DNA from 3 places in the Erythrobacter alti genome. Region 3 is predicted to be linked to each of the others. Evidence: predicted binding sites of a transcription regulator. Region 3 holds the regulator's gene; each other region holds the start of a gene.
The links. Region 3 encodes LexA, which represses DNA repair genes until DNA is damaged. Its sites were predicted from a motif close to GTTCCNCNCTTGTTCT; they were not measured.
Positions count from the first base shown of each region.

Region 1 (10,524 bases), on a different contig from region 3:
GTCGTCGCAATGTCTTCGTAGCGTTTAACGAAGCGCGGCACCCGCTCGAACATGCCAAGCATGTCGTCGGTGACCAGCACTTGCCCATCGCACTGCGCCGAAGCTCCGATGCCGATGGTCGGGCAGGCAATTGCCTTGGTGACTTCGATGGCGATGGGTTCGACAACGCCTTCCACGACGACGGCAAACGCTCCCGCTTCATCGAGCGCTTTTGCATCGCCGACGATCTTCTGCGCCTCAGCATCGCTGCGCCCGCGCGCCATATAGCCGCCCAGCACGTTCACTGCTTGTGGGGTCAGGCCAACATGGCCCATCACAGGGATGCCGCGCTGCGTGAGGAAAGCGACGGTTTCGGCCATCGCCTCTCCGCCCTCGAGCTTTACGGCTGCGGCTCCGCTCGCCTTGAGCAATGTCGCGGCAGCATCGAAGGCATCTTCAGGCGAGGCTTCGTATGCGCCGAACGGCATGTCGACCACTACCAGCGCATGGTAACTACCCCGAACGACCGCGGCAGCGTGATTGCTCATCATCTCCATCGTGACGGGAATGGTGGAGGGAAGACCGTATATTACCTGACCGAGCGAATCCCCGACCAGCAGCAGGTCGCAATGCGGATCGAGCAATTGGGCCTGCCGCGCGGTGTAGGCGGTCAGCATCACAAGCGGCTCTGCCGTAACGCCATCTACCTTGCGCGCACGTATCTTGGGAACAGTCAGCCGCCGCATGGGTGCAGGCGTGGGATTCGCACGGCTGGTCGATGTATCGAGTGTGTAGGTCGTGGACATATGACCCCTTTATCAGACAGAACCCTCGACGCGAGCGTTGATTCATTGCATGAATGCGCAACTTTGCGGGTCAAGAGGATAAACATACATGGCACTTACCCAATCGGGATCGACCGGCGACCACTGGTCATCACGCACCGCTTTTATCCTTGCGGCAGTTGGTGCGGCCGTTGGCCTAGGCAATATCTGGCGTTTTCCGACACTTGCGGGCGAGAATGGCGGGGGCGCTTTCGTCCTCGTCTATATCGGTTTCGTCGTTTTGCTGGGCCTTCCGCTGGTTTTGTCCGAAGTGCTGCTGGGACGTGCCGGCGGTGAAGACGCGATTGGCTCGGTCCGCAAGGTTGCAGAACATTCCAACCGTTCGGAGGCCTGGAAAGGCATCGGCGCGTTGCAGATTACCGCCGGCTTCCTGATACTTTCCTTCTATTCGGTCGTAGCCGGCTGGGTCATCAACTACGTGTTCGTCGCAGGCGAGGATTTCCTTGGCGCACTGTTTAGCGGCAATCCACTTTCGGTAGCCTTCGCCGGGGAAGATCAGGCCACGATTACCGGCCGGATGGGCGATCTGTTCGCCGATCCAGGCAAGCTGATCATGCTGCACGCAATTTTCATGGCGGCGACGATCTGGATCGTGGCAAGCGGCGTGCATGACGGGATCGAAAAGGCTGCGAAGTGGCTGATGCCAGCCTTTTTCGTACTGCTTGTCATCGTGACCATCTACGGTTCCTTCACCGGAGAATTCGCACGGGCCGTGTCGTTCATGTTTACCCCGGACTTCGGCAAGTTGAACCCTACTGCACTTAATGAGGCGCTGGGGCAGGCATTGTTCTCGCTCAGCCTCGCGGCGGGCGGCTTGCTGACTTACGGTGCCTATGTGCAGCGCGATGTGAAGCTTGCGCCTACTGCCGCGATGATTGCGATTGCCGACACCTGCGTGGCGATCCTTGCGGGTTTGATGATCTTTCCCATCGTGTTTGCGGTCGGCCTTGATCCGGCTGCGGGACCCGCGCTGATCTTCCAATCGCTGCCGATTGCCTTCAACCAGATGCCCGCAGGTTCGCTTGTCGGACTTGTTTTCTTCGTCCTGATCTTCTTCGCCGCGCTGACCAGCTCGATTTCGCTGCTGGAAGGACCGACGGCGTGGGTGATCGACCGCTTTCGTTTCCGGCGTCCGTTTGCGGCAATCATCGTTGGCGGTGTCGCCTTCCTGATCGGTGTCGCATGTGCGCTCGGCTACAACGTGTGGTCGGATGTGCGCCCGCTTGGTTTCTGGAACATCTTTGCCGACAGCGACATACTTGATTCGCTTGATGGCTTTACGGGCAAGATCATGCTGCCGCTCGGCGCGTTCCTGGTGGCGATTTTCGTGGGCTGGATTGCCGACCGTCGCCTGATCCAGCAGCAGACCGGGCTTTCCGGCGGCATGTTCATGCTGTGGCGTTTCCTCGTTGCGTGGCTGTGTCCGATTGCTGTGGGACTGGTGCTGCTGTTCGGGCTGGTGCCGGGCTTGCTCGGCACGTCCTGAGTTGGCTTAGCGGGAAACGAGAGAGCCGCCGCCCGGTGGGGCGACGGCTCTTGCGTGACGAACCATTCGGTCTCGTGTTTAAAGCGTCGTCTCGGTGTGTTCTTCGCGGGCATCCTCGCGCACGTCGAAGCCCATCAGCATCTTGGCGTTATCGATAAAGCCCAGATCGCTGTTCCAGATTTCCGCCTGGCCCAGATCCATCCGCAGCATCAGGAGGTTCGGATCGTCCTTGCCGCCGGGAAACCACGCTTCGATGATCTGGCTCCATTGTTTCTCCAGACGTTCACGGCTGGTTTCTTCAGTCAGCGTGCCGGAGAATCGTGCGAACATCTGGTGGCCCTTGCCGGCGAAGGTCGCGGTGGCGGGGCCGCCGTTGGCAAGGTAATGATCGCGACTGGTGAAGAACCAGATCGAGCTTTCCGCGTCCTTGTCCAGCTGTGCGGTCATCGGCACGGCAGTGTCGGGCGCCTTATCAAGGTGCAGGAAGAGGAAGGGGCTGTCGTCCAGCGCCTTCCAGAACTTCTTTTTCAGGTCTTCGGTGTCGCTCATGAAAATTCTCCTTTGGCTTATCAACGGTATCGGGCGCGAACTGGTTCCGGTCGGCTTGCCAAAGTCACAGCATGGGAACATAAACAGAACAAAGGAGTCGATTCGACATGGACATGGCTTCCCTGCCACGCGCGGTGGAGCTGGCTTCTCCCGGTGCCCGCAACCCGCGCTGGCATCCGGGCGGGCAAGCTGCATTGCACAGCGAGATTTTCGCCCCCGCCGGTGAAGCGAGCGGTGCGGGCGCTGCCCTGGCGCTCGCGCTCGACGGGTTGCGTGCGCGTGGGAACGATGCCGATGCAGGTGCTTCGGCAGAGGAACGCAGCATCCTGTGGGTGCAGGACAAGGCGGCGCGGCGATTGGGTGGACGGCCTTATCGTCCCGGCCTTCCTGAAAACCTGCGTCACCGGTTGATCCATGTCGCCGCCAAAACGCCCGAGGATGCGCTGTTCGCGCTGGAGGAAGGTGTCCGGTGCCGCGATCTTGCCTGTGTGATCGGGGAAGTTGCGGGCAACCCGCGCGCGCTCACTTTCACCGCCTCGCGCCGCCTCAGCCTGACGGCGGAAAGGCATGGCGTGCCGCTGTTCCTCGTCCGCCTCGATGCCGAGACCGATCTCAGCTCGGCACGTATGCGCTGGCAGATGCGTGCGGCACCCTCTGCCCCGCCGTTGTGGAACCCCGCTGCCCCCGGTCATCCGGCCTGGCAGGCGCAACTGTTCCGCGCCCGCAGCCACGCTCCCGGAGAATGGATCCTGCGCGATGGAAAATCCTTCCTCGCCGCCGAACGCCTTGCAGACGGCCATGACACCCACGGCGAGCAGCCGGAGGAAAAGGTGGGCAATATGGCACTTGTCGGAGGCAATGGGTGAGTGGCTTCCTGTCCTGAGCATGTCAAAGAACGCCGGATCATGGCGATCTGGGCCTGCGAGCTGGCGCTTGATCGCTGGCGGCACTCCGAAGATTGCAAACCGGGCGAAGGGGCCGACGAACAGCCGCTCGCGCTGATCACCGAAACCGCGCACGGGCCGCGGATCGATGCCGCCAATGCTGCCGGACAGGCAGAGGGCGCGGCGCGCGGCATGATGCTGGCCGACGCCCGCACGCTATGTCCGCAGTTGCAAGTGCGACCGAGCGATCCGGCGGGCGACCTCGCTTTCCTTGAACGACTGGCAATATGGGCGCAGCGCTGGGGGCCGTGGAGCGCGATTGACGCGCCCGACGGGCTGCTGGTGGATGTTTCCGCCGTGGCGCACCTGTTTGGCGGAGAGCGCCGCCTGCTCGCCGATGTGGCCCAGCGTTGCGCCGCGCGCGGCCTATCCGTCCGCGCCGCCATCGCGCCCACCGCTGGGGCAGCCTGGGCGCTGGCGCATTATGCCCGGCCCGGAGCGATCTTTTCCCAGCAGGACGACATCACCAATCGCCTTGCCGACCTGCCGGTCGCGGCCTTGCGGCTCGATAATGATGTGCTGGTTGTCCTGCGCCGCCTCGGGCTCAAGCGGCTCGGCGATCTGGCGGGCATTGGCAAGGGGAGCACGGGACGCGATGCCATCCACCGCCGTTTCCGCAATCGCAAGTCACCTTCCGCCAACCCGCTTGTCCGCATGGACCAGTTGGCGGGCCGCGTGCCCGAACCGCTGCTTCCCGTCATCCCGCTCACTGCCGCGCTGGTGCAGCGCCGGTTGCTTGAACCGATCCGTCACCGCAGCCTGCTCGACCGCGTGGTGCAAGACCTTGCAGCGGACATGGCGCGCGAGCTGGAAGGGCGGGGCGAGGGCGCTCGCCGCCTCCAGTTGGGCATGTGGCGGATCGATGGCGAAGTGCTCTTGCGTGATCTCGAACTGGCCGCCGCCACGCGCGATCCGGACCACATCTGCCGTCTTTTTGCGGCCAGGCTGGATGATGTCGACGCTGGCTTCGGGATCGAGATGCTGCGCCTGCGTGCCAGTTGGGCAGAGCCGCTCAAGCTGGGGCAGGCCGACCTGGAGGCAGCGGCGGAGGAACACGGCACCTCGCTGTCCGCCTGTGTCGATCGGCTGACCGTGCGGCTCGGGAGCGATGCGGTGCAGCGCCCGATCCTGCGCGCCAGCCATATTCCCGAACGTGCGCAAGGCTGGCAGGCGCCGCTTGAGGCAGAACCGGTGCAACAGGAGGAGCTCGCTTTCCACGCGCGTCCGCTGAAACTGCTCGACCGGGCGGAACGGATCGCGGTGCTCTACGCCAGCCCCGATGGCTACCCCCGCCGCTTCCGCTGGCGCGGCGATCTGTTCGATGTGGCGCGGGTGGAAGGACCGGAGAGGATCGCACCCGAATGGTGGCGCGAGAGAGGCTCCACCCGGCTGCGCGATTATTACCGCGTCGAGGATGCTACCGGCCGCCGCTACTGGATATACCGCGCAGGCCTTGCCGGAGACGGGCGCGGCGGAGAGCCGGACTGGTTCTTGCAGGGTTTGTTTGCGTGATCCCGCATCAGACCAAGGGCGGCCCACCTGCAAAACTCTTCCAGCAAACGACGACAAGCCAGTGCAAAATTACACAAGGCCAGATCGAGCCAGTCTTCCACCACGCGCGCGTGCAGGCGATGCCGAGGCAGAACACCGCAAACAAGAAGCCACCATCGGTGAAGATCGCTGCGCGCTCACCACCGAACAGCAAGCCTTGCAATGGGTGCCACAGAACGAAAGCGGCAATAGATATTGATGCAGCCAGCCAAGGGAATGGGCGGTGCTGCCCAGGGGCGGGAAGCATAATGACGCGGAACAGCAGCTCTTCACCCAGTGTAGGCACAAACAGCGCGATCACCGCGACCATCAAGGTCGAGCGATCGAAGGTGAGCTGCCAATCCATTTGGGCGCTGATGGCTACGGCGAATGCGCAAGCAGGCAGCAACCACGCCAGTTCGGTGAGTGTTACGGTCCGGTGCGCAGCAGGAAACCGCAGACGGAACGCAGACGACAGTTTCGTTCGCCACGATTGCGGAGGGCTATTCGCCTCCGACATTCCACGCCATGCGTTTCAACTCTCTGCAGCCTGCGCGATCTTCTCGCGCTTGTTCCGCTGCATCATGTTGAGGATTTCCACTCCGACCGAAAAGCCCATCGCCACGTAGATATAGCCCTTGGGCACGTGGAAGCCGAAGCCGTCGGCGATCAGCACCAGGCCGATCATCACGAGGAAGGCGAGCGCCAGCATCACCAGCGTCGGGTTCTGCTCGATAAACTTGGCGAGGGGGTCTGCCGCGACCATCATGACGCCAACGGTAATCACCACGGCAGCAACCATGATCGGGACATGATCCGTCATGCCCACTGCGGTAAGGATCGAGTCGACCGAGAAGACGATATCGATCGCGACGATCTGCGCGATGACCGCGCCGAAAGTGGCGGTGGCGGCTTTTGCCATATCGGGCGTCTTGTCGAGCAGGTCGCCCGAATTGTCTTCCGGTTCCATGGAGTGGTGGATTTCCTTGGTGGCCTTCCACAGCAGGAACAGTCCACCCACCAGGAGGATCAGGTCGCGTCCGGAAAATGCCGTTTCGAAAGTCGGTTCGCCATAAGCGCCGCGTTCACCTTCAATGCCGAGGTCGAACAGCGGCGTCTGCAAAGTCACGATCCAGCCGATCAGCATCAGCAAGCCGATGCGCATGATCAGCGCCAACGCCAACCCGATGCGCCGTGCCTTGCTTTGCTGGTGTTCGGGCAGCTTGTTCGACAAGATCGCGATAAAGATCAGGTTGTCGACCCCGAGGATCACTTCGAGAGCGATCAGGGTCAGCAGGGCCAGCCATGCGGCGGGATCGGAAAGCAGGGCGATGATATCCATGCTGGCCTGATGCCCGACCTGCTGTTTCTGCTCAAGTGGCCATTGGGCCTATATCCTCAGCAGAACCGCCGGGTGGGGGCCTGTTCGCCAGGTTTGACGGTCGTATGCGCGCCATCGTCATTGGCCTGCGCGGGCATCGCGCGTGATCCGGCGGGTGCCTTCTCGATTGTTTTCTTGAGGACTTCCGCGCTGATCGGCTTGTCGAATTCCACGCCACACATGCCCGGTTTAGACCAGGTGACGCGGCAAAAGGCTTCGTGGATCGTCCAGTCGAGGATACCCGAACAGCCTGCCGCGGGCGGATCCTGGGTAGAAAGGCGCGCGCCGGTGGCGGAAATATCGAACAGGCGGCCCGGGCGGTCTCCGCTTGGCATTAGCAGTGCGGCGATGCAGTCGACCCGTGTGCGTGGCCCGGCGCGCCGTTCAGGCGCCTGGACAGGCTTCGCGCGGGCGAACAATTTCATCGGTGCGATCTCCTCTCTTCCGGCCTTGGCCTCAGATTGGTTAAATTCCGGCGAGAAAGCAGGGTTAATTCGGCATTTCAGCGATTTCGTACAAATGGCTATTGGCGAATCTCTCGAGAGAACATATATAGAACACATGCCTGCGCTCGACACCATCCAGAAGCTCGAAATCCTTGCCGATGCAGCAAAATATGATGCTTCGTGTGCGTCGTCCGGAACGGCCAAACGCAACAGCAAGGGCGGGAAGGGCATCGGCTCGACCGAGGGGATGGGGATCTGCCACGCCTATGCACCCGATGGCCGTTGTATCTCGCTGCTGAAGATCCTGCTGACCAATCACTGCATTTTCGATTGCCACTATTGCGTGAACCGCAAGAGCAGCAATGTCCGCCGTGCGCGCTTCACGCCGCAGGAAGTGGCAGACCTGACGCTGACCTTCTACCGGCGCAACTATATCGAGGGGCTGTTCCTGTCCTCCGGCATTATCAAAAGCTCCAACTTCACGATGGAGCAAATGGTAGAAACCGCGCGTATCTTGCGGGAAGACAATGATTTTCGCGGCTACATCCATCTGAAGACCATTCCGGAGGCCGATCCCGAACTGGTGCACCAGGCGGGGCTTTATGCGGACCGTGTGTCGATCAATGTCGAATTGCCCACCGATGCGGGCCTCACCCGCCTCGCCCCCGACAAGGACAGCCGCCAGATCGAAGGCGCGATGGGCGGGGTGAAGGCCTCGATCGTGCAGGCCAAGGATGAGCGTAAACGTTTCAAGCACGCGCCGCGTTATGCGCCGGGCGGGCAATCGACGCAGATGATCGTGGGGGCCGACGCCGCCAGCGATGCCGATATCGTGGGCAAGGCGAGCCGCCTTTACACCAGTTTCAAGCTGCGCCGCGTCTATTACAGCGCCTTCTCGCCCATTCCCGATGCCAGCGCGGTACTGCCGCTCAAACGCCCGCCGCTGATGCGCGAGCACCGGCTCTACCAGTCCGACTGGCTGATGCGCTTTTACGGCTTTGCCCCGCGCGAGGTGATGCAGGCGACAGAGGCGGACGGGAACCTGCCGCTCGATATCGACCCCAAGCTTGCATGGGCACTCAAGTTTCGTGAACAATTTCCTGTAGATGTGAACCGTTCTTCGCGTGAAATGTTGCTGCGTGTGCCGGGGCTGGGGACGCGTGCGGTCGCGCAAATCCTCGCCAGCCGTCGCCACCGGACCTTGCGACTGGACGATGTGGCGAAGCTGACCGTGTCGATCACCAAAGTGCGCCCGTTCATCGTTACAGCGGACTGGCGCCCCGTCCTGCTGACCGACCGCGCCGACCTGCGCAGCCTGCTCGCGCCCAAGCAGGAGCAGTTGGAGCTTTTTGCAGCATGACCGCGCTCCAGCATGTCAAACTTGGCACCTATTACGTGGTCAACATGCCAGAGCCTGACGATTTCGGCTTCTGGCGCGACCGGGCGCGGCAGCTGGTGCAATGCGATGTCCCGCCCGACCGGGTGGCGTGGGTGGAGCCGGGCGGCACGGCCTCGCTGTTCAGCCATGGCGACAGGCGTATGCCCGTGCCCGATCTTTCCGCACGACCGGTGCGCGCCAGCAAGCGGTTCATGCAACTGGCAAGGAACGCCGCGCATCACACCGACCCCGAACGCTTCGCGCTGCTCTATCGCCTGTTGTGGCGGCTGCAATCCAATCCCCGCATGATGGAGGACAAGGCCGATAGCGATGTTCGCCGGGTGGAGGAGCTGGACAAGGCCGTGCGGCGTGATGCGCACAAGATGCACGCCTTTGTCCGCTTTCGCCTGGTCGAGGAGGGCGACGAGCCCGAAGCGCCCGAGCATTACGTCGCCTGGTTCGAGCCTGATCATCATATCCTGCGGCGCGAGGCGGGCTTCTTCGTGCACCGCTTCGCCAACATGCGCTGGTCGATCCTCACCCCGCGCGGCAGCCTCCACTGGGATGGTGAAACGCTGTGCGAAGGCCCGCCCGCGCAGAAGTCGGACGCGCCGAGCGGCGACCCGGCAGAGGATCTGTGGCGCAAATACTATGCCTCCATCTTCAATCCCGCGCGGCTCAAGATCGGCGCGATGCTGAAGGAAATGCCCAAGAAATACTGGAAGAACATGCCCGAAGCCGCGCTCATTCCCGAACTGGTGGCAGGCGCGCAGCAGCGTGAGGCATCCATGGTCGCGGAAGGCAAGGCGGACTTTACCGCGAAGCCGGAAACGCTGGATGCTGTCGCCAAGGCAATCCACGCTTGCCGCAATTGCCCGATCGGCGCGCTCGAGAACCATGCCGTGATGGGCGAGGGGCCGCGCGATGCCGCATTGATGATCGTGGGCGAACAGCCGGGCGACCAGGAGGATATCGCTGGCCGCCCCTTCGTCGGCCCTGCCGGTCAGGTGCTCGATGCGGCGCTGGAAGAAACCGGCATCGACCGCAGCGCCGCCTATGTCACCAATGCGGTCAAGCATTTCAAATATGTCCAGCGCGGAAAGCGCCGCCTGCACCAGACCCCTACGGCAAAGGAAGTGGACACCTGCCGCTGGTGGCAGGAGGCCGAGCGCGCCATCGTGAAGCCGAAACTGGTGCTGGCGCTGGGCGCTTCCGCCGCGCGCGGCATCTTGGGCAAGACCGTGAGCATCTCCAAGGCGCGGGGCGAACCGATCTCGCTCGATGATGGCAGCGAATTGTGGGTCACCGCGCACCCTTCCTACCTGCTCCGGCTCGACGGGGCGGCGAAGGCGCAGCAGGAACGCCTGTTTGCGGCCGACCTGGCGGCGGTGCGCGCGCGCTTGGCGGAGCTGGGGCAGTGATATGCCCGAAGCTCCCCTCACGCCCGATAAACGCCGGATCGAGCTTGATCCCGACCTGATTGAAGCGCCCCCGCGCGCAGCTTTCGTCGAACTCGGCCTTGTCTCCTGCTTCAGCTTCCTGCGCGGAGCGTCGGACGCGGTCGATCTTGTCCTGACCGCGCACAGCCTTGGCTATGATGCCATCGGGATCGCCGATGCCAATTCGATGGCAGGCGTGGTGCGCGTTCACACCGAGGCCAAGACGCTCAAGCTACGCCCGGTGATCGGTACGCGGATAGAGACGGTCGAAGGCCTTGCCTTTCTCGCCTATCCGAAAGACCGCGCTGCCTATGGCCGCCTGTGCCGCCTGATCAGCGCCGGACGTATGCAGACGCTGGACGGCGGTTGGCAGGAAAAGGGCGCGTGCGACATCAGTCTCACCATGCTGGCTGGGCATAGCGAGGACGTGCAGCTCATCCTTGTGCCGCCGGGCGATCTCGATGCCGAGTTCACCGTTCCGGCATGGGCCAGCAACGTCATCACCATCAGCGGGGATCGGGCGCAGGAGGCGGTCAAAGGGCCGTTC
Region 1 is NZ_JBBNAX010000005.1:184,366-194,889, reverse strand. It holds gene panB (3-methyl-2-oxobutanoate hydroxymethyltransferase) at 1-785, opposite strand, end outside; gene AAC850_RS06325 (sodium-dependent transporter) at 874-2,310, shown strand; gene AAC850_RS06320 (pyridoxamine 5'-phosphate oxidase family protein) at 2,389-2,859, opposite strand; gene AAC850_RS06315 (recA-like protein) at 2,967-3,725, shown strand; gene AAC850_RS06310 (DUF6504 family protein) at 3,765-5,315, shown strand; gene AAC850_RS06305 (CPBP family glutamic-type intramembrane protease) at 5,323-5,700, opposite strand; gene AAC850_RS06300 (TerC family protein) at 5,869-6,675, opposite strand; gene AAC850_RS06295 (PilZ domain-containing protein) at 6,732-7,139, opposite strand; gene AAC850_RS06290 (putative DNA modification/repair radical SAM protein) at 7,276-8,520, shown strand; gene AAC850_RS06285 (UdgX family uracil-DNA binding protein) at 8,517-9,959, shown strand; gene AAC850_RS06280 (error-prone DNA polymerase) at 9,961-10,524, shown strand, end outside.
Region 1: AAC850_RS06315 (recA-like protein) is a predicted target of LexA. The motif match lies at 2,934-2,949, and genes of this name have one in related genera.

Region 2 (10,524 bases), on a different contig from region 3:
TAAGGCCCGGTGTTGGCAAGGGGGGTGCGACATGAACAAGCAGCAGATGCTCGAGAAAATCGACGCGATTTACGATGCGCGCGTGCGCGGCGACGTGCCGGGAATGTGCGCCTGTATGGCCGAGGGCGCGACCTTCCGCTTTGCCGGGGAAAGCGCGATGGAGGACGGGTTCCGGGCGCAAGACGCGATTGCCTTTACAGAGGCGGTGCGCGCGCTCGACAATGGTATCGCGATGACCCGCGTTGACCGCCAGAACGCGCTGGCCGAAGGCAATCAGCTCGCCGGCCTGTGGAAATGCACCGTGCAATTCCCCGGCCGAGAGGCCTTCACGACCGAGATCTTCAACCTGTGGAGCTTCGACGATGACGGCCAGATCACCGACCTGACCGAATTCGTCGACACCGCGAAACTGAAGAGCGAGATGGCGGCTGTGGCCGATCAGGCCAAAAGCCCCGTCGCATGACTAGCTAGGTCTTGCGAGCCGGACAGATTTGTGAATTCTCCGCAACATGGGGCGACGTAAATCCAACGTACTTCCGTTCCGGAAACCGTTTCGCGCGGTGCCGCTGCGCCGTGTCGTGAACACACCGGGAGGAAGCACGCGACTTGCGGGGTTGTGGCACGCGCTGGTGCGCTGGCGGCTGCGCATTTTGCTCGCGGTATTTCTTGTCCTTGTGGCGGCGGATTCGTTTCGCGGGGGAGCAGTGGCGCATTGGGGATTTGCGCCGTGGACGCCGGAGCCGACCGCGAGCGATCCGGAGGCGGCGTGGTTCCAGCTATGCGTTGGACCGGTGCGCTATACCTGTGTCGTGGATGGCGACACGATCTGGTATCATGGCGAGAAGATCCGCGTGCTCGATATCGACGCGCCCGAAGTCTCGTCGCCGGAATGCAGGCGCGAGGCCGAGCTTGGCGAGCGTGCGACGCTCGCGCTGCGCGATGTGCTGAACGAAGGCCCATTCTCGCTCAGCCGCGACGGCTTCGAACCCAACCGCGACCGCTTCGGCCGCCAACTGCGCCGCGTCACCCGCGAAGGCGAGCCGATTGCCGAACGCCTGATCGGGCTGGGTCTGGCTGTGCGCTACCGCGCTGCGGGGCCGGGGTGGTGTGACGACTAATCTATAAGTAGAGTTTCAGCTAAGCAATTGTTCTGATGCCCAGAGGCTCGTCCGCAGCTCTCTTCAAATCTGGCTTAAGCGACATCTCCGAGATAAAGTCGCCAATTCCTTCGGCGGCCGTCTTCTTCACGTGGACAACTTCAACACGTACGCTAATACTTCCATCCGTTTTATTGGTACTCCAGCGACCGAGGTTCGTTAAAAATGATGCTTGCGCCCCTGGCTCCAGGATGACGATTTTGCCTCGGCGCTTGGTAGAAATCCATGATCTGAGTAGCGCGTTCATATGAGCATCTTGGAAGGAATAGCCGATAATTCCCATCGTAGTCGTCTTTTGAGCTATACGTTGAAACTCATGCCGCAGATTTAAGTACGGCCCGTTCGGATCAAGTTTGTCAGACTGTCCGCCGAATATGAGTGCTCTTTTAAAGTTACTCTTCTGTTCTGGATCAATTTCCACGTCATCACCATGCGAAAACCAATTAATTGATCCATGTATCTTTATGAACTTTATGGTTTCTGGAGAAAATCGTATCGTTTTTCGATCTCTCCATCTCCCTAATCCATAGTCGTATTTATACCCATTTGAGTCACAATTTTTCTCAAAGAGCAAATCGTAGTTTAGCGTTGCAACGACATCTGATTGCTGAGCGCAATATTCGGTGAGTTTCGATAAGTATTCATGATTATATTTGTCTGGGCTCAAACATTCCGCCAATGCGCGAACGTAAACCTCCAAGCTCATTTTTGGAGAATTAGATTCGATGGATTGACGAAATTCATTCAAAATATCGTCAAGTCGCCATCCATCTAGTTTTATGCTTGGTCCACGAGGGGAGCGATGGTCTATCTGTATTAATCCGTTTAGTTTTTGTTTAATCTTGGATGTATCTAAGCTGGGGCGCGCGAGTCCATCATCCCATGACGTAACAAATTCGTTGAGGGGGTCGTCTTCCCTCCGCGAAAATCGTTTCAATGCATCATAGACTTCTTCGACATTGACCTTGGCAAATGGACTCTGCCCGAGTCTCGCATTTCTTGTCAGAATCTTGGCGACAACGAATCCATAAAGCTGAGCTTCTGACGTTCCGCGAAACCTTTGCAGTTTGTCATAAATTTTTTCAGTCAGATTGATAGCTGTCGGGATTCCTGCGTCTACCGAAACACCAGCGCCCAGAAGCAGGCTTGAGCCGGCCAACTTTTATCTCACTCCGCAGCTTGCGTAGTATCGTCCCCGAACATGTCCGGACCCTCGTCCACAGCTTCTTCCTCGTTGGCGGCCTTGGCGTTCTGGCGCTTGTCGAAGCTTGACCACACGTCGTTCCAATTGCCCTTGGTGGCGGCCTTGGAATATTCGGTGGCGCGGGTTTCGAAGAAGTTGGCGTGCTCCACGCCGTTGAGCAGCGGGGCGAGCCAGGGGAGCGGGTGGTCTTCGACCATGTAGATGTTCGGCAGGCCAAGCTGGCTCAGCCGCCAGTCGGCGATGTAGCGGATATACTTCTTGATTTCCTTCGCCGTCATGCCGGGCACGGGGCCCTGCTCGAACGCGAGATCGATGAAGGCATCTTCCAGCCGCACCGTCTTCTGGCACATGTCCATGATGTCTTCCTTCACCGACTTGGTGAGGCAGTCACGCTCGGCACAGAAGGCGTGGAACAGGCGGGTGATGCCTTCGCAGTGCAGGCTTTCATCGCGCACCGACCAGCTGACGATCTGGCCCATGCCCTTCATCTTGTTGAAGCGCGGGAAGTTCATCAGCATGGCGAAGCTGGCGAACAGCTGCAGCCCTTCGGTAAAGCCGCCGAACATCGCCAGCGTGCGGGCAATATCCTCGTCATTGTCGACGCCGAATTCCTGGAGGTAGTCGTGCTTGTCCTTCATTTCCTCATATTCGAGGAACATGCCGTATTCGCTTTCGGGCATGCCGATGGTGTCGAGCAGGTGGGAATAGGCGGCGATGTGCACCGTCTCCATGTTGGAGAAGGCGGCCAGCATCATCTTTACCTCGGTCGGCTTGAACACGCGGCCGTATTTTTCGTGGTAGCAATCCTGCACCTCGACATCGGCCTGCGTGAAGAAGCGGAAGATCTGGGTGAGCAAATTGCGCTCATGATCGGTGAGGTTCTGCGCCCAGTCGCGGCAGTCCTCTCCCAAGGGAACTTCCTCGGGCATCCAGTGGACCTGCTGCTGCCGCTTCCAGAACTCGTAGGCCCACGGATATTCAAAGGGCTTGTAGGTCTTGCGGGCTTCGAGCAACGACATCTGGTATCTCCGGCGGTAAGTGCGAACAACCTATATAGGGAATCATACCACTGATTCGATAGCAAGCATGCACTTTGGGTCGGGGATAAAAGCCGGTAAGTTGTGGGTAGCGCGCGTCGCGGGTCCGCAACGCCGGAAAACGCGGCTTTTGCAGCCTATTTCTGGCCCTTGTCCATCCGCCGGGAGATTTCCAGCGCGATCAGGATCGGGGTCGCCCACAGCCAGGTCAGCAGCGCTGCTTCGCGCCAGCCGCCGCCATCCTGCGGCAGGCGGGCCGAGCAGCTGTAGATCTCGAGCAGATTGTCGGGCTGGCAGGTGGAGGGCCAATAGGCGCCCGAATAGAGGTAAAAGCCGAGCGCAATCCACGCGACCTGCGCGACATACAGCACGAAATAGCGCGAGACTTTCACCTCGCCATGCCCGTGATGCGTCGGAAATCGTTTGTGCAGTCGGCTCGCCATGGGACCTGCCATACGACACGAATGGTTAGGGAAGCCTTACCGTGGGACGCCTTGCAGGGAGAAACGGGCTTGCGTCAGCGGCGTCAACCGCGCCGTTTTTTCGAACCGAAAACGCTTCCGCCGCCCAGAACCGTTACGCCGAGAAAGAAGCCGAAATCGTACCAGCCGCCGGTGTTTGGCACGGCATAGACCGCGATATTCTCGCTGAACAGCGATCCGACCCAGGCGAAGGGGAAGATGAAACCGTGCCACAGCCCCCACCAGAAACCGGGAAATGGATGCCCCTGTTGCACCGCGCCATCCATCTGGCTGGCGCAGCCCGACAAAACCAGCAGCAGAGCGAGTCCCAAGGCGGTGCGTGCCATCATGTCCGAAATCCTCCGACCGGTTTCGGCGCAGGATGGGCAGGAAAGCGCGGCTTGGCAAGGCCGCGAAGTGCCTTCAGCAGAATCGTTGTCGTCCGTCGCCGATTATCGGTGTGAAGGTGCCGGGCGCGCCTTCGTCAGAGAAGTCGAAAACATGACTGTTGCGAAAGCTATTGTAGTCTTCCTCGTCGAGCGGCACGTCAAAGGTCACGCCGCATTCGCCATCGGCGCACCATTTGACATGCGCCTTGTAGGGACCGCGATCGGCGATGATTACCTGCAGGCTCGAGCCGGGTGGCAGCGTTGTCTCGCCAATTGCAAAGCGGCAGCCCCCGACCGACAGGTCGAGCAGGCGTACCGACACCGGCTCGCCTTGGCCGGTGAAATAGCGTCCCGGGACAGTCAGGACCTTACGGGGTTTCTTCCGCGTCTGCATGACCGTGTCGATAACAGCCACTGGTTTAGGAGCGGTAAATCAGCCCGTCGGACGGATGTAGATTGCGAATGCCATCATGAGCAGCATGGTGAGACCCATGATCAGGAACTTGCGGCCGCCGGGCACATCACCGCTGCGCATGAGCGTTGCCCCGCGCCACGCATTCAATATCGCCAGAATGCCGACCACGACGATGGCGGAGATGAAAAGCGTGTCCCGGTCCATATGCAATTTCCCTCGTTGAGCCGCCCCTGTTCACCCGGCGCGTGTGATCGGCAAGCCTTGGCGCCAGATGCAGCAAGGCGACGATCCATCACTCGATGAACCGCCGCCCTGCAATCACTCAGCCAGACCGGATGGTTACTGACAAGCCAGACATTCGTCGTAGTCGGTCGTCGGCAGCTCGTATTTCGCCACTTCGCCGGTGTTGTCCGCTTCCACGCCGCCGGCAAAGCCTGCGCGCTGCACGCTCTTGGAACGCAGGTAATAGAGCGACTTGATGCCCTTTTCCCATGCCTGGAAGTGCAGCATCGCCAGGTCCCACTTGTCGACATCGGCAGGGATGAACAGGTTCAATGACTGCGCCTGATCGATGAAGGGCGCGCGGTCGGCGGCGAATTCGAGCAGCCAGCGCTGGTCGATTTCGAAGCTGGTCTTGAACGCGGCCTTTTCCTCGACCGACAGGAAATCGAGATGCTGGACGCTCCCATCCTTTTCGAGGATCGAGTTCCAGATCGTGTTCGAATTCTTGCTCTTCTTGTCGAGGATCTTCTCGAGATAGGGGTTCTTCACGATGAAGCTGCCCGACAAGGTCTTGTGCGTGTAGATATTCGCCGGGATCGGTTCGATACACGCGCTGGTGCCGCCGCAGATGATGCTGATCGAGGCGGTCGGAGCGATCGCCATCTTGCAGCTGAACCGCTCCATCGCGCCCATTTCCTCGGCATCGGGGCACGGCCCGCGTTCCTTGGCGAGCATCATGCTGGCCTCGTTCGCCTTGGCATTGATGTGCTTGAACATCTTGAGGTTCCATACCTTCGCCATGGGGCTTTCGAAACCGATACCCTTGGACTGGAGGAAGGAGTGGAAACCCATCACGCCCATGCCGACGCTGCGTTCACGCTCGGCGGAATATTTGGCGCGGGCCATCTCGTCGGGCGCGCGGTCGATATAATCCTGCAGCACATTGTCGAGGAAGCGCATGACGTCCTCGATGAACTGCTTGTCGCCTTCCCACTCTTCCCACTTTTCGAGGTTGAGCGAAGACAGGCAGCACACGGCAGTGCGATCATTGCCGAGGTGGTCGATACCGGTCGGCAGGGTGATCTCGCTGCACAGGTTGGAGGTCGAAACCTTCAGCCCCAGGTCGCGATGATGCTTGGGCATCATGCGGTTCACCGTGTCGGCAAAGACGATGTAGGGCTCACCCGTTGCGAGGCGCGTTTCGACCAGTTTCTGGAACAGCGAGCGCGCATTCACTTTGCCGCGAACGCTGCCATCCTTGGGCGATTTGAGCTCGAATTCCTCGCCAGCGCGCACCGCTTCCATGAAGTCGTCGGTCAGCAGCACGCCGTGGTGCAGGTTCAGCGCCTTGCGGTTGAAGTCGCCCGATGGTTTGCGGATTTCGAGGAATTCCTCGATTTCCGGGTGGTGCACGTCGATGTAGCAGGCGGCCGAGCCGCGGCGCAGCGAACCTTGCGAGATTGCCAGCGTCAGGCTGTCCATCACGCGCACGAAGGGAATAATGCCGCTGGTCTTGCCGTTCAGGCCGACCGGCTCGCCAATGCCGCGAACATTGCCCCAATAGGTGCCGATGCCGCCGCCCTTGGAGGCCAGCCAGACATTCTCGTTCCACGTGCCGACAATGCCATCGAGGCTGTCGGACACCGAATTGAGATAGCAGGAGATCGGCAGGCCGCGCGTGGTGCCGCCGTTCGACAGGACGGGCGTTGCGGGCATGAACCACAGGTTCGAGATATAATCATACAGCCGCTGCGCGTGTTCGGCATCATCGGCATAGGCGTCCGCGACGCGGGCGAACAGGTCCTGGTAGCTTTCACCCGGCAGCAGGTAGCGGTCTTCCAGCGTTTCCTTGCCGAAAGCGGTCAAATTGGCATCGCGCTCTGCATCGGTTTTCACGTCGAAGCGGCGCGGCTGGATGGTTTTGGAATCGCTGTCCGCCTTGGACGCAGCGCGCGTGGCCTCGGCCAGCGCCTCTGCCGTCGCTCCGGCTATTTCGGCAGCGATCAGTTCGTCGGTACCGGCGTCTTTCTTGTCCATGCTTACTGCCTCTTTGCGCGCCTTTTTGGGCGGGCTTTTCGTGTTTTCCGGGGCATCTCCCGCGACATTATCTTCCAGACCCATCGCCGCATCATCTCCGTTCCGAAATTCCATTAGCCCCGTTTCCCGTCCGTCTTTGCGGAGGATGTACAGGTTCAATGCCTGCCATCTCTCCAATGTTCCATTTGTGTTCGACTCGGCAGGCCACTGCCTATCTAGTCGTTCACAGCGATTTTCTCACCCGTCTGGAGGCAAAAACTTGTCCCCCGTCTTGTCCACCCGTCGTCCACGCCTATTCCACCGGCCGTCCCCGAAATGCTCCACAATCGCAGCGAATCCGACCCCGTCGCGCGAAATGCACGCTGTAGGCCAAAATCTAGGTCTTGTGGGTGCCCCCGGCATTACGACCACAACCCATAGTGAATCAGCGCGGACTCGCACGCAAGAGGGTTAAAAAGAATTTACCGAGTCAAGAGACGATATCGCAAGGGTGTATGAACCACACAACACGCCGCGACGCGCGGATTTCCCATGACTCGCGCAATGCGCAAGAGGCAAAATCAATCTGCGGAAAAAAATCTGTGCGGTTTCACAAAAGTGGATCAAACGGGGTGAGCATTGAATCAAAAGAATCAGGCCGCGCAATTTGCTTGCGAATTGTCCACCAGAGGGGCCGCTGCGTTGGATCACGGGCGCAATTGCGCTAGAGAATCGGCCCGACGGATTTCACTGGGAACGGGTGCACCATGATCGCTTTCCTCAAGGCCATACCCTTCGGCATATTCCTGACCGTGGTGGTCGCGCTGTTCATGGGCTCGGGCGGCGCGACCGGCGGAATGCTTAACATCTTCAAGGTCGATGTGGACTACGCTCCCCTGATGCTCGATTTCAGCTTCTACTGGAGCTGGATGCTGTTCCTTGGCGGAACCTTCCTCGCCTTCGTCTTCGTGCTGATGATGGGGGATTGAGGGGTCTGGGCGCGCTAGGGCACCAGCACCGTATCCACCGCGACCTGATCGGTTTCCGGATAGTCGAGCGTGTAGTGCAGCCCGCGGCTTTCGTGGCGGTGTAGGGCGCTGCTCACGATAAGGTCGGCGCATTGGTGGAGGTTGCGCAATTCGATCAGGTCGGTGGTGACGCGGAACGCGCCGTAATAGTCCTCGATCTCCTTGCCGAGCAGGTCGATCCTGTTGCCCGCGCGCTCGAGCCGTTTGGTGGTGCGCACGATGCCGACATAGTTCCACATCATGCGCCGGATCTCGGTCCAGTTCTGCTTGATGACGACCTCTTCATCCGAATCGGTCACGCGGCTTTCGTCCCATTCGCGCACCGGCGGCGGCGCTTCGAACCCGTCCCAATGGGCGAGGATATCGCGTGCTGCCGCTTCGCCGAAGACGAAGCATTCGAGCAGCGAGTTCGACGCCAGCCGGTTCGCCCCGTGCAGCCCGCTTTCGGTGACTTCACCCGCCGCATAAAGCCCCGGCAGGTCGGTGCGACCATCGAGGTCGATCACCACGCCGCCGCAGGTGTAATGCTGCGCGGGCACGACCGGGATCGGACCCTTGGTCATGTCGATGCCCAGCCCCATCAGCTTTTCATAGATGGTGGGGAAATGCTGCTTCACGAATTCCGGCTCTTCGTGGCTGATATCGAGATGCACGTAGTCGAGGCCGTAGCGCTTGATCTGGTCGTCGATGGCGCGTGCCACCACGTCGCGCGGGGCCAGCTCCATGCGCTCCCGGTCATATTCTTCCATGAAGCGATGGCCGGTCTCGGGGTGGAACAGCCGCCCGCCCTCGCCGCGCACGGCTTCGGTGATGAGGAAATTCTTGACGTCGAGATTATACAGGCAGGTCGGGTGGAACTGCATCATTTCCATGTTGGAAACGCGCGCGCCTGCCCGCCATGCCATCGCAATCCCGTCGCCCGTCGCGCCGCGCGGTGCGGTGGAGAACTGGTAGACGCGGCCTGCGCCGCCCGCCGCCATGATCGTGGCCTTCGCGGTATAGGCCTCCACCTTGCCGGTCGCGGTATCGAGGGCATAGGCACCCCACACACGGCCTGATCCTGAATATTTGACCTCGTGCCGCCCGGTGATGAGATCGACGCAGGTGCGATCGGGCAGCAGGGTGATGTTGGGGCTTTCCTCCGCCGCCTTGAGCAGCGCGGCCTGCACCGCCCAGCCGGTGGCATCATCGACATGGACGATCCGGCGATGCGAATGGCCGCCCTCTCGGGTGAGGTGGAGGTCGCCGCTCTCGCGGTTGAACGGCACGCCCAGCTCGCACAAACGGTCAATCGCGCGCGGCGCGCCCTCGATAACGAATTCCACCGTCTCGCGGTCGTTCAGCCCGGCGCCCGCCACCATCGTATCGCGAACGTGGTTCTCGAACGTGTCGCCCGCATCGAGCACAGCAGCGATTCCGCCCTGTGCCCATGCGGTCGAGCCGCTTCGCAGCGTACCTTTGGCGAGGACGAGCACCTTGCAAGTCTCCGCCAGCGTCAGCGCAGCCGTCAGCCCCGCCGCGCCGGAGCCGATGATCAGGACGTCATATTTATGGCTGTCAGGCAATTGTCGCTACGCCCCCTCGGCAGGTGCAGTCAGTTGCACGAAGACATCTTCCAGATCGGCTTCCCGCGTGGTTACATCCTCGATGCCATAGCCGTGCTGCTGGATCAGCGCGAGCACCTGCCCAGCACTCGCAGCGTCACGGTTGTAGGTCACTTCGAGCACGCGGTTGTCGATCACTTCGGCCTTGGTGAAGGCTTCTTCCATGATCGGCCCGCCCAGATCCTTGTCGAGCGAGACGCGAACGATCTTCTCGCGCGCCATGTCGACCAGTTCGCGGGTGGTCTTGTTGGCGATCAACTCGCCGTGGTTGATGATAGCGATCCGTTCGCACAACTGCTCGGCTTCCTCGAGGTAGTGCGTGGTCAGAACGACGGTCACGCCCTCGGCATTCATCTCTCCCACCAGGTCCCACAACTGGCGGCGCAATTCGACATCGACGCCGGCGGTCGGTTCATCCAGCACGAGGATCGGCGGCGAATGGACCATGGCCTTGGCGATCAGCAGCCGCCGCTTCATCCCGCCCGAGAGCGTGCGGGCATAGGCATTGCGCTTGTCTTCCAGCCGCACCGCTTTCAGCAGCGCTTCGGATCGCCTGAGCGCCTTGGAAATGCCGTACATGCCGCCCTGGTTCTCGAGCACTTCGAAAGGCGTGAAAAACGGGTCGAACACGATTTCCTGCGGCACGATGCCTATATTCAGCTTCGCATTGCGATGGTCGCTGTCGATATCATGGCCCCAAATATTCACGCTGCCGCCGGTCTTGTTGACCAGCCCCGCCATGATATTGATCAGCGTCGACTTGCCCGCGCCATTGGGGCCGAGCAGGCCGAAAACCTGCCCTTGCGGCACATCGAAGCTGACACCTTTCAACGCCTCCTTTGCAGGGGACTTCTTGTTCCCGGCATAGGTTTTGCGAAGATCGCGTATCTCGATTGCTGATTGCGTCATCGCCGCGCTCTTAGGGGCTTTTCCCGTGCCTCGTAAAGCGATAGGAGCACGCCTTATGGATCAAGCACCCGAAACCACAATC
Region 2 is NZ_JBBNAX010000007.1:348,508-359,031, reverse strand. It holds gene AAC850_RS09515 (nuclear transport factor 2 family protein) at 32-463, shown strand; gene AAC850_RS09510 (thermonuclease family protein) at 510-1,118, shown strand; gene AAC850_RS09505 (SIR2 family protein) at 1,138-2,316, opposite strand; gene AAC850_RS09500 (ribonucleotide-diphosphate reductase subunit beta) at 2,325-3,380, opposite strand; gene AAC850_RS09495 (hypothetical protein) at 3,536-3,841, opposite strand; gene AAC850_RS09490 (hypothetical protein) at 3,925-4,209, opposite strand; gene AAC850_RS09485 (PilZ domain-containing protein) at 4,283-4,663, opposite strand; gene AAC850_RS09480 (hypothetical protein) at 4,682-4,867, opposite strand; gene AAC850_RS09475 (ribonucleoside-diphosphate reductase subunit alpha) at 5,003-7,036, opposite strand; gene AAC850_RS09470 (hypothetical protein) at 7,669-7,890, shown strand; gene nadB (L-aspartate oxidase) at 7,905-9,494, opposite strand; gene AAC850_RS09460 (ABC transporter ATP-binding protein) at 9,501-10,442, opposite strand; gene AAC850_RS09455 (zinc-finger domain-containing protein) at 10,498-10,524, shown strand, end outside.
Region 2: AAC850_RS09475 (ribonucleoside-diphosphate reductase subunit alpha) is a predicted target of LexA. The motif match lies at 7,101-7,116, and genes of this name have one in related genera.

Region 3 (10,524 bases):
GGGGTTGCAGTGGGCGTCGGAGTTGGCCCCGCTATTGGGCCGGGTGAACTGTCGTCACCGCCGCAACCAGAAACCATCAAGCACCCCGCAAGGAGCGCAGAAACAGTTGATCGCATTTTCGTTAATTCCCCGAGGGACCTATCCCGATTCTGGGCAACTCGCCCAAACGAAACAAATAAATAGCTTCGAAAATTTCGACAATTGAATTCAACCGGGAACCGCAAAATAGTTGGTGGAGACATGCTCAGTCGAGGAACAGAGATTTTACAAAATCATTGTTCTGCCAGACCGGTGCAATTGTGTATGAACACACCATACCGAACAAATCGAAAGAGGAACCAGACCATGGGAATTTTCAGCACGATCAAGAATGCGATCTTTGGCGATGACAAGGATGACGAAGCACCGACGAAAACGGTAGGCGCTCCCAAGTCGACAGGTTTCAACCGCGGATCTTCCAAGGCTGTCAGCAATGTCGATGTCGAAGCCAAGCTGGACAACATGGACGGTGCGGACAAGCTAAACTGGCGCACTTCGATCGTCGACTTGATGAAGCTGGTAGATCTCGATCCAAGTTACGAAAACCGCAAGGAACTGGCGAACGAGCTTGGTGACAATGATTATTCGGGCAAGGCGGAAGAAAACATCTGGCTTCACAAGCAGGTGATGAACCGCCTCGCCGCTGCCGGGGGCAATGTCCCCGCTTCACTCCGCGACTGAAGCATGACCCTGTCCTGATCGGGACGAGTATGGCACAGGTATCGCATGATCCGTGCCTCGCAGAATAATCCAAACGCACAACGCCCTGCCTGCACACGATGCACGGCGGGGCGTTTTCCGTTGCACGATGAATTGCCACGCAAGGATGATGAGCAATGCCGCGTCTGACCCACCTTGATGAAAGCGGCGCGGCGCGAATGGTCGACGTCAGCGGCAAGCGCGACAACAAGCGGACTGCAACGGCAGAGGGCCGTATTCGCATGGCTGCAGCCACACTTGCCGCTATTCGCGACGGCAGTGGACCGAAAGGGGACGTTCTGGCCGCCGCTCGCATTGCGGGCATCATGGCGGCGAAAAAGACGGGTGAACTCATTCCGCTCTGCCATCCGCTTGCGCTGGAGTCCGTCCGCATCGATTTTGCTTTCCAGGATGATGCGATCCGTGTGACCGCGGTGGCGGCACTGACGGGCAAGACCGGTGTGGAAATGGAAGCGATGACGGCTACTTCCATCGCGTTGTTGACGATCTACGATATGGCCAAGGCGCTGGAGAAGGGCATGGTGATCGAACATTTGCGCCTCATTTCGAAATCGGGCGGCAAGAGTGGTGACTGGCACGCCGAAGACGAGGCGGAATGAATCTGCCTCCCCCGATATCCATGCAGGACGCGCAGTCCAGGTTGCTCGCACTTGCCCAACCGCTTGAAGCGGAAACTGTTGCGATCGAAAATGCAGCCGGCCGGTTTCTGGCCTCAGATATCATTGCACGAAGAACACAGCCCCCGGCAGACTTGTCGGCTATGGATGGCTTTGCTGTAGGTGATAACGACCCTTCCGGTTCCTGGCGCGTCGTCGGCGAAAGCGCCGCGGGCCATCCTTTTGAAGGCACTTTTGGTAAAGGCGATGCTGTCCGCATCTCGACCGGAGCGCTGATGCCTGAAGGTGCCAGCGCCGTGCTGCTGCAGGAAGATGCTCAGCTTGATGGCAATGACCTGCGGGTGGCAAGTGACGCTACAGCTTCACCCCGGCACATCCGTCATCAGGGGTTCGACTTCACCGCCGGAGATGCGTTGCTGCGAACCGGAACGCGTATGGACGCAGCCAGATGCGCGCTCGCAATTGCTGGGGGCCAAGTCACAGTCGATGTCGGGAGAAAGGCCCGTCTGAGTGTCATCGACAGCGGCGATGAACTCGTAGCAGATGCAGCAACCGCCAGAGACCACCAGATCCCGGCCAGTAATGGGGCAATGTTGGGAATCATGGCTTCACCTTTTTGTGAATCGTCGCATCGGATCGGTCCGGTCCCAGACCGCCGCGAGAAGTTGGTTAAATCCTTCGATGATGCATCCACAGCCGATGTAATCATCATCAGCGGCGGAGCTTCAGTCGGCGACCACGATCTGGTCCGTCCTGCCCTTGAGCAATGGGGCGCGAAGCTGGATTTCTGGCGCGTCGCCATGAAACCTGGAAAACCACTGTTGGTAGCCCGCAAGGGAACTAAGATCATTCTGGGCCTGCCGGGCAATCCAGTGTCGAGCTATGTCACGGCCTTTTTCTTCCTCCTGCCGCTGCTTCGGCATCTTGCGGGTTCATACGATCCGATGCCGCAATCGCTGGCATTGTCTCTCGCCGCAGACCTGCCAGCCAATGGCTCACGCACCGAGTTTATCCGTGGCGTAATGTGTCCCGAAGGCGCTCAGCCACTGCTCCAACGCGACAGCAGCGCCTTGAGAACGCTCGCAGCTGCGGATTGCTTCATCGAAAGAGGTGGCAACGCCCCGCCGGCAAGGACTGGTGACCCCGTAACGGTCTATCCGCTCCAAAATGGCGGTATTGCTTGACTTTGGCGAATCTGTTTCATACTTGTTCCTTATTCGTTCCCGAAGTGGAACATTGACGCAAGGGACAGGCCGATGTTGACCGCCAAACAACACGAATTGCTGCTTTTTATCAATCGCCGCCTCGAAGACACGGGCATCTCGCCCAGTTTCGAGGAAATGAAGGAGGCGCTTGATTTGAAGAGCAAATCGGGCGTGCATCGGTTGATTTCGGCTCTCGAAGAGCGCGGCTTCATCCGGCGCCTGCCGAACCGCGCCCGCGCGCTTGAAGTGGTCAAGATGCCAGAGAACCTCGCCGGGAACGACCCCGTCGCCAAAGCAACTTCGGTACCGGCTGCGCAACCACAAGCCGCAAACGATGTTATCGAAATTCCGCTTCATGGCCGTATCGCTGCGGGTGTTCCGATAGAGGCGCTGGAAGGCAGTCAGACGCTGCCCGTTCCGGCTGCCCTGCTTGGCAGCGGCGAACACTATGCGCTCGAAGTTTCGGGCGACTCGATGGTTGAAGCCGGCATTTTCGATGGCGACTTCGCGCTTGTGAAGAAGGCCACCACTGCACGCGATGGCGATATCGTGGTCGCGCTCGTCGATGGCGAAGAAGCGACATTGAAGTATCTGTTTCACGATGGCGGCCGCATCCGTCTCGATCCGGCAAATTCGTCCTACGATCCGCAAATATACGCGGATAATCAGGTGGAAGTTCAGGGGAAGCTGGCAGGGCTGCTCCGCCGTTACCACTGATCGGGCCTTATCACTGATGCTGATGATGATCCTGCGCGGGTAGCCCGGGCAGCATCAGTATTCCCGGCGGCCGCGCCACCAGCCATGCTCTCCCTCGGCCTCGGCAACGGCTCTGACGTGCTCGCCCTCCAGATCGATTGCCAGGCCGCCATTGATCGACAGCATTCGCGCATCGGCCTTGAACCAGCGCGGTTCGCAGCTTCGCGGTAGCCAGCGATCGGAGACTACGATGTCAGACCGCTCGCAGGCGGCGGCCAGAGCGCGCTCGGCGACTATATCGCGGCTACGGCTCATCAATATGTGCCAATCGCGTCCACCCCGCTCCACCGTTATGGCGCAAAAATCAGGACTACATTGCGCGCCGGGCCACGCGGCCATGGGCATCGTCTCGCCCTCTACACCTGCCAGTTCGAGCAGGTTCTCGCGGGTGAAGGCGCTGCGTGTGTCGCGGAGGACGAGCAATCGCTCGTCCTCACCGGTGATTCCGACATGTCGGCCATCGCCCGAGATCAGGATATCGGGAATGGGCGTCGTCATCAGCATGGCAATAGCCGCCGCGGCAGGCAGAAAGCCAAGTAGTCGCGCCCTGCCCTTCCATAGCGCCAGCCACAGGCCGCCCGCAGCGAACAGGAGAACCGTTGTCAAAGTCATCTGGGGGATGAGCTTGACCGCGCCGGGCTGACCGGCGGTGAAATGCGCAATTCCCACCAGCAGGTCGAGTGATTTGCCAGCCAGCCACCAGAACGGCGCTCCCGCTCCGATCGTGTCGAACAGGAGCGCGATGGCGATCAAGGGCATGGAGACGAAGGTCACCAGTGGTATGGCGACGACATTCGCCAATGCGCCGTAAATGCCTGCCCGATGGAAATGATACAGCACGATCGGCATCAGCGCGATTTCAATTACCATACCGGTGACAAGCAGCATGAACGTCCGCCGACCGAGCCGCGCCAGCCAGCTTTCCTCGCGCGGCGCCAGGAAACGCTTGACCGGCTCTGAATTGTGTAGGGCAACAATCGCGATAACAGCGCAAAAGCTCATCTGGAAACTCGGACCGACCAGGCTCTCCGGCCATGCCAGCAAGACGGCAAAGGCCGCGGCAGCCACCATTCTCAGCGACAGGGGCTCACGGCCCAGTGCCAGAGCCACGAGGACAAGCAGCGCGCCAATACAGCTGCGAACCGTCGGCACCTCCGCGCCCGTCAAAAGCGTGTAACCAATACCCGCCAACGCCGCGAACGCTGCGGCCATTACCGGCAGCCGCACGCGCAATGTCAACCAGGGCCACAGCGCCAACAGCTTGATAGCCAGGAGATATGCTGCACCGATGACCGCGCTGACATGCAGGCCACTGATAGAGAGCAGGTGCGTCAGGCCTGCATCGCGCATGGCATCCTCGTCGGCCTTGCTTATCGCTCCGCGGTCTCCACTGGCAAAGGCGGCGGCAATGCTGCCTGCCGATCCATCGAGCTCACCGCGTACGTGGCCGGAAAGGCTTCGCTGGATGCTGGCGATAAGGGCACCGTCCGGAGGCGCAGGCTCGACCACCTCGATGTCTCCCTGCAGGCTGCCCGTAGCTGCCAGCCCGTCGAACCAAGCCCGACGGGCAAAATTGTATCCACCAGGCAGCATCGGCGCAGCAGGCGGCATCAACCGGGCCTGCGCCCGGACAAGCGCGCCCTCTCCCATCGCAGGCGTCGCCTGCTCCAGTGGGACGTTCACACGGATGCGGACCGGCTCACCGTCCTCCGGGCTGCGAATTGCCAGAACCAGTCGCACGCGGTCCTGCGCGGGTTGTTCGATCCGCTCGAGCACGCGCCCCTCAACCATCTCGGACATCGGACGCTCGAACGCTTCTTGCCCGACGATCGCAGAGCGCGCCCAGATCAGCCCCGTTCCGAACGCGAACAACACGCCGCTTGCGATCAGCGCGGTCACCAGATGCGTGCGATCGACCCTCCCTTTCCATTTGGCGAGCGCCGCCAGCGCGAGAAGCGGCCCCCCGGCGAGACATGCCACCCATCCTGCGGAATTGGGGAGGATAAACCACGCGCCGATGCCAGCGGCCAGGAGGACCGCCATCCAAGGGCCGCGATCGAATCCCGCCGACGCGAGAAATGCCTCCGCCGCGTCTGCGATACTGGACAAAGTGACGCGGTTTCGCCAAGGCGTGTGCTGCAACGCAACATCGCGATCGTCGTCCCCCAGCGGAACCATTGGCGGCTGACGAGTGGCCATGCATATACAGGACAGGAAACAAGCGGTTATGGCAAGTTCGGATGGCAATGGCGGTGGTGAAAGCCGGCCCGTGGTGACACGGTTTGCGCCCTCTCCGACCGGTTTCCTGCATATCGGTAACGCACGCACCGGATTGTTCAGCTGGCTATATGCGCGCCATCATGGCGGCAAGGCGCTGCTGCGCATCGAAGATACCGACAAGCAGCGTTCCACACAGGAAGCGATCGATGTAATTCTCGACGGGCTGGACTGGCTCGGGCTTGAATTTGACGGAGAGACTGTTTTCCAGAGCGAACGCGCGCCTCGCCATGCAGAAGTGGCCGAAAAACTGCTCGCAGTAGGCAAGGCTTACAAATGCTTCGCGACTTCTGAAGAACTTGCCCAGATGCGGGAAGAACAGCGCGCCGCGAAGCAACCAATGCGATATGACGGGCGCTGGCGCGACCGCGATCCGTCCGAAGCGCCCGAAGGTGCGCCCTTCACCGTCCGCATCAAGACGCCCGAGGGCGGCGAAACGGTGATCGAAGATGCCGTGCAAGGCCGCGTGAAGGTCGACAATCGTGAAATCGACGATTTCATCCTGCTGCGCGCCGATGGCACACCGACCTACATGCTCGCTGTCGTCGTGGACGACATGGACATGGGCTGCACGCATATCATTCGCGGTGACGACCATCTCAACAACGCGTTTCGTCAGATTCAGGTAATCGACGCCATGCAGGACGTCGAGGATGGCTGGGAACGCCCGACCTATGCCCATGTGCCGCTAATCCACGGAAATGATGGCGCCAAGCTGTCGAAGCGGCATGGAGCGTTGGGGGTTGATGCCTACCGCGATGAGCTGGGCATTTTGCCGGAAGCGCTGTTCAACTACCTGCTGCGGCTTGGCTGGGGCCACGGTGACCAGGAAGAATTCAGCTGTGAAGAAGCAATCGCGCTGTTCGATATCAATGCGGTGGGCAAAGGGCCTAGCCGTTTCGATATGAAGAAACTGCTGAACATGAACGGTAATTACATCCGCGCAGCCGATGATGCGCGACTAGCCGGCTTGGTAGCAGAGCGGATTGACGGCGCCGACACCGCGTTGCTGACAGAAGCGATGCCGGTCCTCAAAACCCGCGCACGCGATATCAACGAACTGGCCGACGGGGCTGCCTTCCTTTTCAAGACGCGGCCGCTCGAATTGACCGAGAAGGCATCGAGCCTGCTCGACGAAGAAGCGCGTCTGCGACTTTCGTCTGTATCAAGCAGGTTGCAGGCCGAAACGGACTGGACAATCGAGGCGCTGGAGGCCAATCTGAAGGCCTATGCGGAAGAGCAGGGGCTCGGCCTCGGTAAACTTGCGCAGCCGCTTCGCGCGGCGCTAACGGGGCAGACCACCTCGCCCGGAATTTTCGATGTGCTCGTCCTCCTCGGCAGGGAGGAAAGTCTCGCGCGGATTGACGCGCAGGCGGCGACCTGAACGGGTCGTTTGCGTAACAGGATTTTTAGAAGGAGAACCCCATTGGCGGACAAGCAGGCAGATCTGGCAGTAGGCGGCGAGAATTTCGAATTCCCTACACTTGAAGGTAGCTGCGGCCCGGATGTCATTGATATCCGCAAGCTTTACGGGAAGACCGGAAAGTTCACCTTTGACCCGGGATATAAGTCCACCGCCAGTTGCGAAAGCGCGCTGACCTTTATCGACGGCCAGGAAGGCGTGCTGCTTCATCGCGGTTATCCTATCGGACAGTTGGCTGAACATTCCAGCTTCATGGAAGTCAGCTACCTGCTCCTGAACGGCGAACTGCCCGACCAGGCCGAGCTGGACGATTTCACCTACACGATCTCCCGTCACACGATGCTGCACGACCAGCTGCGTCAGTTCTACCAGGGCTTCCGCCGCGATGCGCACCCAATGGCGATCATGTGCGGCGTGGTCGGTGCCTTGTCGGCATTTTATCACGACAGCACCGATATTTCGGACCCCGAACATCGCAAGATTTCGAGCCACCGCCTGATTGCCAAAATGCCGACAATCGCGGCCTGGGCCTATAAGTATGCGGTCGGCCAGCCATTCATGCAGCCCGATAACTCGCTGAGCTACACCGGAAATTTTCTGCGCATGACATTCGGCGTCCCGGCCGAGGAATATGAGGTCATTCCCGAGGTCGAAAAGGCGATGGACCGGATTTTCATCCTCCATGCCGATCACGAACAGAACGCTTCGACCTCGACCGTGCGACTTGCAGGTTCGTCTGGTGCGAACCCGTTTGCTTGCACCGCGGCAGGCATTGCCTGCCTGTGGGGGCCTGCACACGGCGGCGCGAACGAAGCGGCTCTCAACATGCTGCGTGAAATCGGTACGCCCGACAAGATTCCGCATTACATCGAGCGGGCCAAGGACAAGAACGATCCGTTCCGCCTGATGGGTTTCGGTCACCGCGTGTACAAGAATTACGATCCGCGCGCGACCGTGATGCAGAAGACCGTGCGCGAAGTATTCGACGCGCTGGAGGTAAAAGATCCGGTGTTCGAAACCGCGCTGCAACTCGAAGAGCTTGCCCTGAATGATCCGTATTTCCAGGAAAAGAAGCTGTTCCCCAACGTCGACTTCTATTCGGGCATTATCCTGTCGGCCATTGGCTTCCCGACGACCATGTTCACCGCGCTCTTCGCCCTCGCCCGTACCGTTGGCTGGGTCGCGCAGTGGAACGAAATGATCTCCGATCCCGGCCAGGTCATCGGTCGTCCACGTCAGCTCTACACGGGCCCGACGCAGCGCGATTACGTACCGGTCGAGAAGCGGTAATGTATCGGGGTCTTGGATCCTAGCCCTCCGGATCTGACGGAATCTCGAGCGTGAAGCGGGCACCCTTCCCCTTCGCGCTCTCGACCGTCAGGTTGCCGCCCATCGCTTCGGCAAGGCGGCGCGAGATGTAAAGGCCAAGCCCAGAACCTCCGTCGCCGCTGCGGCCCAGGCGCTCGAATTTTGCAAATACTTTTGCCTGTTCATCAGTGGACAGCCCTTCGCCCTCATCGCCGACGGTGACGCGGGCGCGGGCATTTGCCTTCTCGACACTGATCCAGACCTGTCCGCCTTCGGGAGAGTAGCGGATGGCATTGCCGACAAGGTTGAGCAGCACTTGTAGCGTGCGGCGAAATTCACCGATTGCCGGGACGCTCTCGTCTTCACCAGGCGCATTGAGGATTATTCCGCGATCGCGGGCACGCACCCCGAGAATTCCCGAAGCCCGGCGCGCGACATCGGCAAGGTCGATTTTATCGGGGGCAGGCGCGAATTCCTCGTCTTCGACCATCTCCAGCGTAGTGAGGTCATCGATCAGTGCCAGCAAATGCTCGCCCGCCGAGGCGATGTCGGCCGCGTAAGCGCTGTACTCGTCCGCCAGTGGCCCAGCGAGCTGTGTACGGATTGTCTCGGAATTAGCGATGATGCGGCTGACAGGTTGACGAAGGACCGGTGCGATATCGCGGCCAATCCCCGCAGCGCGTTCCGGTTTTTGAGCATGCCCGCGAGCGACCTCGGGCAGCGGCTTGTTCGGGACAAGATAGAGCTCAAAACCATCCGAGCCCGGTTCGCCGCGCCCAAGGGGAACAAGCTGGACGGCCCATTCACGCGGAGAATCTGCCACAGCGACTTTCACGCCATCCAACAGGCGCCAGTGCATCGGTTGGCGATGGCCATTGCCTTCAGGCACCGCAAAATCTGTCCACGGCTGCCCGACTCCCGCCATCATAGCTTCGCCAAGGCTCTGTAAGTCAGGCGCGTTCCAGTCGACTGTCAGCAATTCCTGCTGCGGCCCGAGCCGTGCCGAAAGGCCTGCGAGGTGACGCACCAGAGCTAGGCGCTGGTATTCTTCACCTTCAGCGTCGGGTATAGGAATGCCCTCCGCTTTCCAGGTGCTGATGTTAATGATCGTGCCAGCTTTGCCCGGCACGACCTCGGCCCAAGCGGTTATCTGCTCGGTCGAATCCTGTGCACGAATTGCTCGAGAAATCCGTCGACCACTCTGCCGCGCCTTGCGTACCAGTTCGAGCAACGCCGGCGTGACAATTGGCCCCGGCAGTTCGCCTCCAGCCCGCAGGTGGAAGCTTGCAAGCGGTTCTTCCGCCTCGATCAGGCGATCATCGGCGTCAGTGCGAGCTCGGGCCGTCAGGATGTTTGTCGAAGCCATGGGATCAGGCCTTTTCCGCCGAAGGCAGCTTGGCCAGCAGGGCCATGGCGTCGTCTGCGGTCAAATTTTCGAAGCCTTCCGGCAATGCCAGATCCGGATGCAGGTAGTGCAACTGTTCCTCGACCAAACTCTTTTCAAGCCCCGCGGAACACAGCTCAACTGCGAGCCGCAAGGACTGCTTTTCACCGAGCGAAAGAATCGTAAAATCTCGTGGCTGGTCTGAAAGCAACGAAAGCGTACTGGAGAAGAATGCCAGACCGGCTCTGTCGATCTCGAGAGCCTCCGTTGCATTCGCTTCCATCATGCCGACCAGCGTTGCGAAATGCTGCGCGCGGCGCTGCGATGGATCATAGTATTCCCGCAATTGAGCAGAAGCGGCCGCGACCGCATCTTTCTCGCGGGCGAGACCATCAATAAGAGCCGACAGGGCAAGATCGAACAATTCCTGCGGCAATTCGGTTATCGCCAGCTCCATCCGGTGACCTTGTTGAACAAAACGCGCCTGTGCAGCGATTGTTCGCATGGCAGTCGCGGATATTTGCTGTTCCGAAGAAACCGCAAGTTCCTGCAAGAACGGGCTGCGAACGGGATCGATGCCGATGCGCTGGCTGAGCCGCTCCGAGACTAATGTCTCGATCGCAAGTGCATGTAGATGGGACAGAAATTCAGCCTCATCCAGCAGCTTCGCAGCGAGCATGTTGGTTCGCTGGCCAATAAAATTATCCGCCTGTGCGCCATCCTGCTCGACAACGGCAAAAATGAGTTGGCGAGCGATGTTGGCTGTCATTCCGCGAATGTGCGCGATGACCTGAT
Region 3 is NZ_JBBNAX010000004.1:79,321-89,844, reverse strand. It holds gene AAC850_RS05300 (DUF3597 domain-containing protein) at 346-720, shown strand; gene moaC (cyclic pyranopterin monophosphate synthase MoaC) at 876-1,358, shown strand; gene AAC850_RS05290 (molybdopterin molybdotransferase MoeA) at 1,355-2,560, shown strand; gene lexA (transcriptional repressor LexA) at 2,633-3,298, shown strand; gene AAC850_RS05280 (ComEC/Rec2 family competence protein) at 3,353-5,536, opposite strand; gene gltX (glutamate--tRNA ligase) at 5,565-6,998, shown strand; gene AAC850_RS05270 (citrate synthase) at 7,041-8,327, shown strand; gene AAC850_RS05265 (sensor histidine kinase) at 8,347-9,711, opposite strand; gene AAC850_RS05260 (hypothetical protein) at 9,716-10,524, opposite strand, start outside.